DNA from 3 places in the Marinococcus sp. PL1-022 genome. Region 2 is predicted to be linked to each of the others. Evidence: riboswitches for the same ligand, from Rfam matches in the RefSeq annotation. Region 2 holds a riboswitch; each other region holds the start of a gene.

Region 1 (3,274 bases), 1.2 Mb from region 2:
TTAAAACCGAATTTGACTCTGTCAGCACGTATACAGAAAAAAGCTGAGCAGAATAAAAAATACCCGTTTCCTGAATATAAACAGGAGCGGGTATTTGTCTGTTTACTGCTGCTTTTCGGTGAATGCCTGTTCCTGAAGCGCCGCTGCTTTGTCCGTGCGTTCCCATGGCAGATCAACGTCATGACGGCCGAAGTGACCGTAAGCGGCTGTCTGTCTGTAAATCGGTCTGCGAAGGTCAAGCATTTTGATGATGCCGGCCGGCCGGAGATCAAAGTTTTCGTTGGCAAGCTTTACGAGCACCTCTTCTGATACTTTCCCCGTCCCAAACGTGGCGATCGAAATGGAGACCGGCTGCGCCACGCCGATCGCATACGCAAGCTGAACCTCGCATTTATCTGCCAGTCCTGCTGCGATAATATTTTTCGCTACATACCGGGCTGCGTACGATGCGGAACGGTCGACCTTTGTCGGGTCTTTACCGGAAAACGCCCCGCCGCCATGACGGGCGTAGCCTCCGTACGTATCAACAATAATTTTTCTTCCTGTAAGCCCGGCATCTCCCTGCGGTCCACCAATGACAAAGCGTCCGGTCGGGTTTATGAAATAGTTGGTTTTAGCATCGAGAAGCTCTGCCGGCACGACCGGCTCGATCACGTATTTGTGCATATCCTCTTCAATTTGGGCAAGCGTTACGTCATCTGAATGCTGGGTGGAAATAACGATCGTTTCCACCCGGAGTGGTTTCCCGTCATCTCCGTATTCCACCGTAACCTGCGTCTTTCCGTCCGGACGCAGATACGAAAGATTGCCTTCTTTGCGAACCTTCGTTAACTGGCGTGCCAGCTTGTGAGCAAGTGAAATCGGCATAGGCATGAGTTCATCGGTTTCGTTATCGGCATACCCAAACATCAAGCCCTGATCTCCTGCTCCAATCGATTCCAATTCATCCTCAGTCATCGAGCCTTCACGGGTTTCAAGCGCCTCATCAACGCCCTGGGCGATGTCGGCCGACTGTTCATCTATCGAAGTCAAAACCGAGCACGTTTCGTAATCAAACCCGTATTTCGCCCGTGTATAACCAATATCCTTTAAAGTTTCCCGGGCAATTTTAGGAATATCCACGTATGTAGATGTAGATATTTCTCCTGCGACCAATACGAGACCGGTGTTCACTACTGTTTCCGCTGCCACCCGGGCATTCGGATCATCCTTTAATATTTCATCCAAAATCGCGTCGGAGATCTGATCACACACCTTATCCGGGTGCCCTTCTGTTACAGATTCCGACGTAAATAAACGTCGTCCAATTGTAGACACGCTGCTGCCTCCTTTTTAACTGCCTGCTACGGGTGTACTCTCCCATTCTCGGGGTAGACGAAAAGAAAACGGCAGTAGGCCGTTGTGTACAGGAAAAGCCCCTTGTCCCAAAAAATTGAGGGAAAAGGGGCTGTCAGTTCAGCTTTTTCGCCTCTTATCTTTCAAGGCGTCTGTCCGCCTCTCCAGGTTAGCACCTTTCCGTTCCCGGATGGTTGCTGGGCTTCTCAGGGACTGTCCCTCCACCTGCTCAGGATAAGAGTATCCGTTCGTACAAAATCGTAACGCAAACCCTATTTGATGTCAAACTTAGTGCCCTTCCCGCTGGCACGTCTTGTCATCACATAGGAAATGAAACCACTGATACCGGTTTGTAGACACTGTGTGGTACAGCTTTCGGCCAAGCGTTTCCACGCCCGGCAGCAGAAACACTGCCTTCAGCGGCTTTAACGCTGGAATAGTATAACACAATTTTTTCACCGTAAAATATCCGGCGTATACATACGTATTATCCTCTACACTGTGCATCTGATCTTCAAGAGGCTCTCCCTTGAGCATTGGGTACTTTTCAAATAAATCCTCATCATATATAGGCTTCCAATTCACCGTGTTCGTTTTATCTATCGCTGAAAGATAAGTATGGAACCTGGTGCATAACGGACAGTCACTATCATAAAATACAATAAATTCCGATTGTTGTTCCATGGTTGTTCCCCTTTCGTTGCTTTCTTACATCTTTTCCCTTTCAGCACTAAAAATATTCATGAACTTTTTGACGAATAAGTATGTACTATTAAATTAAATGTGTTACACTATTTTATATTCTATCCATCATTCATGATGAATAAATCTAACTTCCCCCTCATTAAAGGAGTGATTGTTTATGAAGCCGCCGTTCGCTTCCAAATCCGAAACAAACCTGTTAAACGAAGCGCATGTCCAATGGAATCTCTCTGTCCCTGCGCTTGTGAAGCGCTCGCTGGCTCTGCAGGAGGGCTCACTTACAGCAGAGGGTGCTCTTGCCGTGAAAACAGGCAAATATACCGGCAGGTCGCCAAAGGATAAATATATTGTCGATGAACCTGGCAGTTCTCCTTCTATTGACTGGGGAAATGTAAACAAACCAATGTCTGAGGAAGTGTTTGAACGGCTTTATAACAAAGTGACGGCTCATTTGAGCAGTCAGAATGAAGTTTTCGCAAGCGACGCCCTGGCTGGAGCCGACCCCGACTACCAGCTTCCTGTCCGGGTCATCACCTCCTACGCCTGGCATCAATTGTTCACACGTCAGCTGTTTATCCGGCCTGACGGAAGAGAAACTCCATCTGTTTCACCCTTTACGCTCATTGCCGCACCGGAATGCAAAGCAGACCCGGAGATAGATGGTACCTCGTCGGAAACATTTATCGTCATCAGCTTTGCGCGGCGCACGGTTTTAATTGGCGGCACAGAGTACGCCGGAGAAATGAAAAAATCAATCTTTTCTGTCATGAACTACCTGCTCCCTGAACAAAATGTGCTTCCGATGCACTGCTCGGCAAACATCGGCAGTGACGGAAAAAGCGCGTTGTTTTTCGGTCTCTCCGGCACCGGAAAAACAACCCTATCCGCGGACCCCTCCCGGCTTTTGGTCGGCGACGATGAACACGGCTGGTCCGAAAACGGCATCTTTAATATCGAAGGCGGATGCTACGCAAAATGCTCGAACCTTTCCAAGCAGAAGGAACCGCAGATCTGGAACGCTATTCGTTTCGGTGCTGTGCTTGAAAATGTCGGTATAGACAATGTCAGCGGCAAAGTTGACTATACTGATACACAGATCACGGAAAACACAAGGGCAGCTTATCCGATTGAGCACGTCGACGGGATTGTTCCCTCCGGCACAGCCGGCCATCCTTCGGCGATCATCTTTTTAACGGCAGATGCATTCGGCGTTCTTCCGCCAATCAGCAGACTGACG
Region 2 (3,274 bases):
CTCTGAAAAGTGGCGATGTTGGATGAATGGGTTTTTGTCACGTTTTTTGCAGAATGAATCTCTTCGTTTAAAACGACGAGAACACCGATTTTCCGGGCTTTATCACTTGCGGCGGTGCGGACTGCTGCAAGGAAATTCTGAGGGCCGTCAGCGCTGATCTCATTGCTTGAGCGCATAGCACCCGTCACTACCACCGGCAGGTCTTTGTCGTGAAAAAGATCGAGCGCGTAGGCGGTTTCTTCCAGGGTGTCGGTGCCGTGGGTAATAACGACGCCGTCATATGTATCCTCGGAAAGCTTCTCAAGCATATGCTCGTGCAAAGAAAGCATGTGCTCCGGAGTAATGTGAGGGGACGGCAGATGCAGGAAATCGCTCGTCACAATTTCAGCAATTTGATTGGCAATACGGCTCCAGTGGCTTAACGGATTGTGAAGCCCCGGTTCCACGCCGCTTTCCTCCGTCTGGGTCATGGCGATCGTGCCGCCTGTGTGAATAACCAGTATTTTTTTCATTTCAATTCCTCCTCGTCGGCTCGGCTGTGAGTGGCATTATTCTTTTACGAATCTGAACATAGCATGATACGATACGTTTAACAAGAGAGGGTGAGAACGAAAGGTGATCGCACTGATTATGGCGGCCCTGGCGCCGGCTGTTGCTTTACTGTTATATTTCACATTAAAACGCCGGGCGGACGTAGAGCGGAGGCTGCCGGTCATCCGTGCGTTTGTCATAGGGGTACTGATTGTGTTCCCGGTACTTGTGATCGAGCATGCGCTTGAAACGGAAGGGGTAAGCATACCGTTTTTTGCGGCGCAGTATACCCAGGCTGCCGTACTTGAGGAAGGCATCAAGTTTTTCCTGCTGTATACGTTTGTGCTTCGATTTGCCCCGATTAAAAATACATACGACGGCGTTATTTACGGGCTTTCCCTGTCGCTTGGCTTTGCTTCACTTGAAAACATCCTGTACTTAATTGCAAACGGCATTGAAACGGCTGTCACAAGAGCTCTGCTGCCGGTAACGGTGCATGCGCTCCTGGGTGTGATTATGGGGTATTATGCGGTATCAGCGAAGCGCGCCTCCCGTCATGGCAGGCGCTTCTTCTCTTTTTTCCTTGCTCTCGCTATTCCGCTTATCTTCCACGGGCTGTACGACTATATACTGAGTGCTTCTCTAGGCAATATTCTGTATTATCTTGTCCCGTTCATGCTATTTTTGTGGTGGTTTGCGTTGTCGAAAGCAAATAAAGCCAATGCGAAATAACAACTCGAAAGGACGAAGCTACTATGTCAGAAGACCGCCGTTACCGCGTTGTTATCCGCTGTCCGAAATGCGGGGAAAAGTATATTCTCCGCGGCAGAAAGAACAAGGCCGGGGAAATGGAAACGGGTTTTCGCCGCTGCGTCTGTGGTAATGAAAACCAGCTGCACGTGGATATTGCGCCGGAATAAAAAGGCTGCTTGCAATATCAATTCGTTTCCTGTACTTTGGAAAGTAATCATATAACGTTTCTTATCAAGAGAGATGGAGGGATCGGCCCTTGGAAGTCTCAGCAACCAGCCGCAGGCAATGCGGTCAGGTGCTAACTCCTGCAAGCTGTGCTTGCGAGATGAGAAGAAGTATTGCATGCCAAGGTCTTCTTCTGTCTAAGGAAGAAGGCCTTTTCGTACATTTAATGCATTAATTTTAAAGAAATGAGGGCTGTGACATGTCAAAGCAACTGCAGATAGAAACCATCCTGGCACAACTGGGGAATAATTCTGACCCGCGGACCGGGGCGATCAACCCGCCTGTTTATTTTTCCACAGCGTATAAGCATACAGGCATCGGAGAGTCCACAGGATACGACTATTCCCGGACGGCTAACCCGACGAGAGATCTGCTTGAAAACGGTATCGCTGCGCTTGAAGGAGGTAAACATGGGTTTGCCCTAAGCTCGGGGATGGCTGCTATCCAGACGCTGTTTGCGATATTTGAAACCGGTGATGAAGTGATTGCAACAAGCGATATTTACGGCGGTACATACCGTCTGTTCGAGGAGGGATGGCGGCACTGGGGCGTGACGGTTACATACGGCGACCCGAGGGATCTCGAAGCCTTTGAACAGCTGATAACAGATAAAACGAAGGCCCTGTTTATTGAGACGCCGACAAACCCGCTGATGCAGGAAGCAGATCTGAAGGAGCTTTCGCTGCTCGCGAAAAAGCACGGGGCCTGGCTCATTGTAGACAATACGTTTTATACGCCGGTGCTTCAGCGTCCGATAGAAGAAGGTGCTGATATTGTGGTGCACTCGGCCTCAAAATATTTGGGCGGCCACAATGATTTGATTGCCGGGCTGATTGTATCAAACGTGGACGAGCTTTCTGAAAAAATTGGCGCGCTTCAAAACGGCATGGGAACAATTTTAAGCCCGTTTGACTCCTGGCTTCTTATGCGCGGGATGAAAACCTTAAAGCTCCGCATGAAGCAGCATACAGAAAACGGAAAAGCGATCGCAGAGTACCTCAGCCGTCACGAGAAGGTAACAGATGTGCTTTATTCGGGTCGGGGAGGCATGCTTTCCTTCCGTCTTGAAAACGAAGAGTGGGTGGATTCATTTTTGCGAAACATTAAAATCATCACGTTCGCAGAAAGTCTGGGCGGAGTCGAAAGCTTTATTACGTACCCGGCAACGCAGACGCATGCAGACATGCCGGAAGCAGTACGGGTCCATAACGGTGTTGATAACCGTCTTCTCCGCTTCAGCATTGGCATAGAGGATAAGGACGATTTAATTGAAGATCTCGAACAGGCGCTCAGAGCGCTGTAACTCATAAGCAGGAGAGGGGCAAAGCTATGAACGTACTCGAAAAACTCGATTCCTCGATTTTGATCGGTGACGGGGCCATGGGCACGTATCTGTACCAGAAGGGCTATAAGGGCTCGTTTGAAGCCATGAATTTAACGGATCCTGAGGCTGTGGAGCATGCTCACCGGGAATACGCAGAAGCCGGGGCGGATATTTTACAGACGAACACCTATGCAGCGAACTGGGTGAAGCTTGCAGGCTACGGCCTTGAAGATAAAGTGCAGGATATTAACCGGGCCGGCGTGCAGCTGGCGAGAAATGCCTCCGGCGGCTCAGCGTATGTATTTGCTACGGTCGGCGGTATAAAAGGCGTTCAGGTGAGCGAACATTCGGATGACTTTTTAAGAGAAGCGCTGCAGGAGCAGGTGGATATCTTGCTGGCGGAACCGGTGGATGGCCTGCTGCTTGAAACGTTCTATGACC
Region 3 (3,274 bases), 1.2 Mb from region 2:
GTAAACAGCTTCTGGAGCATGAGGTAGCCGTTCTCGTCGTAAAAGTCCAGTTCCTTCTGCTGCAACGGGCCATCATAGCCGGCGTTTCCGTGGACTACCGGATCCTTCCGGTTCATGATTTCCTTATGGTCGCCTTGTCTGGATGGATATTTATCGACTGCCATTGTTCCAAATACCTCCTTTATATTTTAACCAAGGATTAAATCCTCAGTCAGTCAGACACATTCCCGGCTTAAAAAGGAATAAACATTAGAAACGGAAAATTTTTAATAATTAAATAAGAAGGAAAACTTCTAAGCCGGATATGATGCGTATTGGACTCATATTAAAAAAATTCATTTTTTTTTAGCGTTAACATCTCCTCTGGATCATCCAGTATATATTCGTATACTTGCTGTTGTGCCGGGAGATTCGGGATGGAATTCATCCTTTCGGAAAGGGCCGGTTTTGAATATTGGATCATTAATATAAACATGAACAGCTCCCTTTGCTTTTAAATTCATCCGTTTGTCTGAGCAGGTATTAGCGGTTTTTTCCGGCAGTAAAAAGCAAAATGAAACTTTCCAATCAGGAGGGTTTCCGCTACAATAAGAGGGAAGAACGCGTGTGGAGGAGGCTTGGCAATTGGCACTTACTTTTTACGGGTATCCCCCGTGCGGTACATGCCGCAAAGCAAAAAAGTGGCTGGAAGCAGAGGATATTTCTTTTGAAGAGTATCATATTGTGGAACATCCCCCTTCGAAGGAAGAATTAAAAGTATGGAAAGAACAGGAAGGGCTTGAGTGGAAGCATTTCTTTAACACAAGCGGAAAGAAGTACCGGGAAATGGATCTGAAAACCCGGCTTCCGAAAGCATCTGAAAAAGAGGTTCTGGAATGGCTGACTTCTGACGGGATGCTTTTGAAAAGGCCTATTGTGACAGACGGCGAGAGTGTCACCCTTGGGTTTAAGGAACCAGCTTTTGAGGAAAAGTGGAAATCGTAATAGTATTTATTTGAAGGAGGATGATTATGTATGAGTGTACCAGACGAACTTTTGTATTCAGAAGAACACGAATGGGTTAAAAAGGAAGACGGCCGTCTCCGTGTCGGTGTCACAGATTTCGCCCAGTCCGAGCTTGGCGACATTGTATTCGTAGAGCTTCCGGAAGTGGGAGATGAACTTGAAGCAGGAGAGCCGTTTGGAAGTGTAGAATCCGTTAAAACGGTATCAGAGCTTTACGCCCCGGTTACAGGAAAGGTCGTAGAAATTAACGAAAATCTGGATGATTCTCCTGAATTCGTCAACGAATCTCCATATGAAAAAGCCTGGATGATCGTTGTAGAACCCTCCAATGAAAGTGAATTGGACGACCTGATGTCACCAGCCCAGTATTCAGACATGGTAAGTGATGATTAATACTGATTTACATAGAAGCCGTCCTTTTGAAGGGCGGCTTCTTTTTATGGGCGTTTTCCGTATGGCTGCTTTGCAGTTTTTTAGAAATGGAAACTAAAGGTTGACGCTTATAGGCAAAGGTGCTATTATCAATAGCATCGTCAAATATGAACGGATAATCATCGTTCACTTATCAAGAGAGGTGGAGGGGCTGGCCCTGTGAAACCCGGCAACCAGTCTGCATAAGCAGACATGGTGCCAATTCCTGCAGGCATATGTGTCTGCAAGATGAGTGGAAAGGATCCTTTAAAACCTTTCTGCTCGTGTGCAGAAGGGTTTTTTCTTTATGGTCCGGTATGGAAAAAGAATAACTACCGGAATCATGACGATTTAAAACATACTATTTACATCGTTTTAATAAAGATAAAGAAAAGCGATGAAGGAGAGAGCGGTATGATCCAATTAAAAGGTTTATCTAAAGCCTTTCAGACAAAAACACAGACTGTTACCGCCGTAGATAACGTCAGCCTTTCTATTGATGAAGGAGAAATTTTCGGAATTATCGGCTACAGCGGTGCGGGCAAAAGTACGCTTGTGAGGCTGTTAAATAAGCTCGAAACGGCTACCAGTGGTGAAGTAACCATTGAAGGAGAAAGCATTACTTCTCTGAAAGGGCAGTCCCTGCGCAGTGCACGCCAGGAAATAGGCATGGTATTCCAGCACTTTAACCTGCTGTGGTCCCGCACGGTGGCAGAAAACATTGCCTTTCCGCTCGAAATAGCAAAACAGTCAAAGCAGGAACGAAGCAGACGGGTTCAGGAGCTGGTTGACCTCGTCGGTCTTGAAGGCCGTGAGGATGCCTATCCCTCCCAGCTGAGCGGTGGTCAGAAGCAGCGGGTTGGTATTGCGAGAGCCCTGGCTAATAATCCAAAGGTGCTGCTGTGCGACGAAGCGACATCGGCACTGGATCCGAAAACAACGGATTCCATTTTGGCGCTGCTCACAGATATTAATAAAAAGCTCGGACTGACCATAGTTCTGATCACGCACGAAATGCATGTGATCCGTAAAATCTGTCACCGGGTGGCGGTAATGGAGAGCGGCAGAGTTGTTGAAGAAGGACCCGTACTTCAGGTGTTCCGGAAACCGAAGGAGCATATGACGAAAGAATTTGTCCGCCAGATTACAGAGCCGGAGGAAGATGCTTCGGAAATTGTATTTAACGAAGAAGAGAGCGGCACGGTGGTCCAGCTGAAGTTTTTGGAAAACAAAGCCGAACAGCCCTTTATTTCCAAGGTCATCCGCCAGTTTGATGTGGATGTAAACATTATTCAGGGAAAAATTTCCCAGACGCAGCGCGGCAGCTACGGTTCCCTTTTCATCCGCATCAAAGGCAGCAGCGAAGAAATCGATAAGGCGCTGGCCTACCTCCGCGAAGAAGAGATAGAAGCAGAGGTGATGGAGCGTGCTTAATAATTTGACAGCAGAAATAAACTGGGAAAACATGTGGATTGCTACGTGGGAAACCGTCTATATGAGCCTGATTGCCGTGGCAGCCACATTTTTACTCGGTACGATACTCGGGGTACTGCTGTATTTAACAGATAAAGGAAACATGTGGGAAAACAAGCCGGTGCATACGGTGACAGCAGCGATCGTTAATATTTTCCGCTCTATTCCATTTATTATCCTGATCATTCTGCTTATTCCGTTTACAACCTTTTTGATTGGCACGATGCTCGGACCGAGCGCGGCACTGCCGGCACTGATTATCGGTGCCGCCCCGTTTTACGCCCGCCTGGTGGAGATTGGTCTGAGAGAGGTGGACAAGGGCGTTATTGAAGCCTCACAGGCGATGGGAGCGAGCCAGTGGCAGATTATTCAGAAGGTGCTTCTG

What was found. A riboswitch is a leader RNA that binds a small molecule or an ion and turns the genes downstream of it on or off. The one in region 2 is predicted to bind S-adenosylmethionine.
Region 1: linked by a shared signal. The riboswitch ahead of metK (methionine adenosyltransferase) and the one ahead of SIC45_RS08490 (methionine biosynthesis PLP-dependent protein) in region 2 are both predicted to bind S-adenosylmethionine.
Region 3: linked by a shared signal. The riboswitch ahead of SIC45_RS02390 (methionine ABC transporter ATP-binding protein) and the one ahead of SIC45_RS08490 (methionine biosynthesis PLP-dependent protein) in region 2 are both predicted to bind S-adenosylmethionine.

What each region holds. Positions count from the first base shown of each region.
Region 1 covers NZ_JAWXCX010000001.1:512,522-515,795, reverse strand. Annotated here, with positions in the region: gene putP (sodium/proline symporter PutP) at 1-47, shown strand, start outside; gene metK (methionine adenosyltransferase) at 103-1,317, opposite strand; SAM riboswitch class I at 1,469-1,576, opposite strand; gene SIC45_RS02700 (DUF393 domain-containing protein) at 1,624-2,019, opposite strand; gene pckA (phosphoenolpyruvate carboxykinase (ATP)) at 2,198-3,274, shown strand, end outside.
Region 2 covers NZ_JAWXCX010000001.1:1,677,203-1,680,476, reverse strand. Annotated here, with positions in the region: gene SIC45_RS08505 (asparaginase) at 1-512, opposite strand, end outside; gene prsW (glutamic-type intramembrane protease PrsW) at 616-1,263, shown strand; gene SIC45_RS08495 (hypothetical protein) at 1,287-1,451, shown strand; SAM riboswitch class I at 1,510-1,616, shown strand; gene SIC45_RS08490 (methionine biosynthesis PLP-dependent protein) at 1,709-2,812, shown strand; gene SIC45_RS08485 (bifunctional homocysteine S-methyltransferase/methylenetetrahydrofolate reductase) at 2,839-3,274, shown strand, end outside.
Region 3 covers NZ_JAWXCX010000001.1:453,118-456,391, forward strand. Annotated here, with positions in the region: gene thpD (ectoine hydroxylase) at 1-164, opposite strand, end outside; gene SIC45_RS02380 (arsenate reductase family protein) at 625-984, shown strand; gene gcvH (glycine cleavage system protein GcvH) at 1,015-1,398, shown strand; SAM riboswitch class I at 1,565-1,672, shown strand; gene SIC45_RS02390 (methionine ABC transporter ATP-binding protein) at 1,831-2,850, shown strand; gene SIC45_RS02395 (methionine ABC transporter permease) at 2,843-3,274, shown strand, end outside.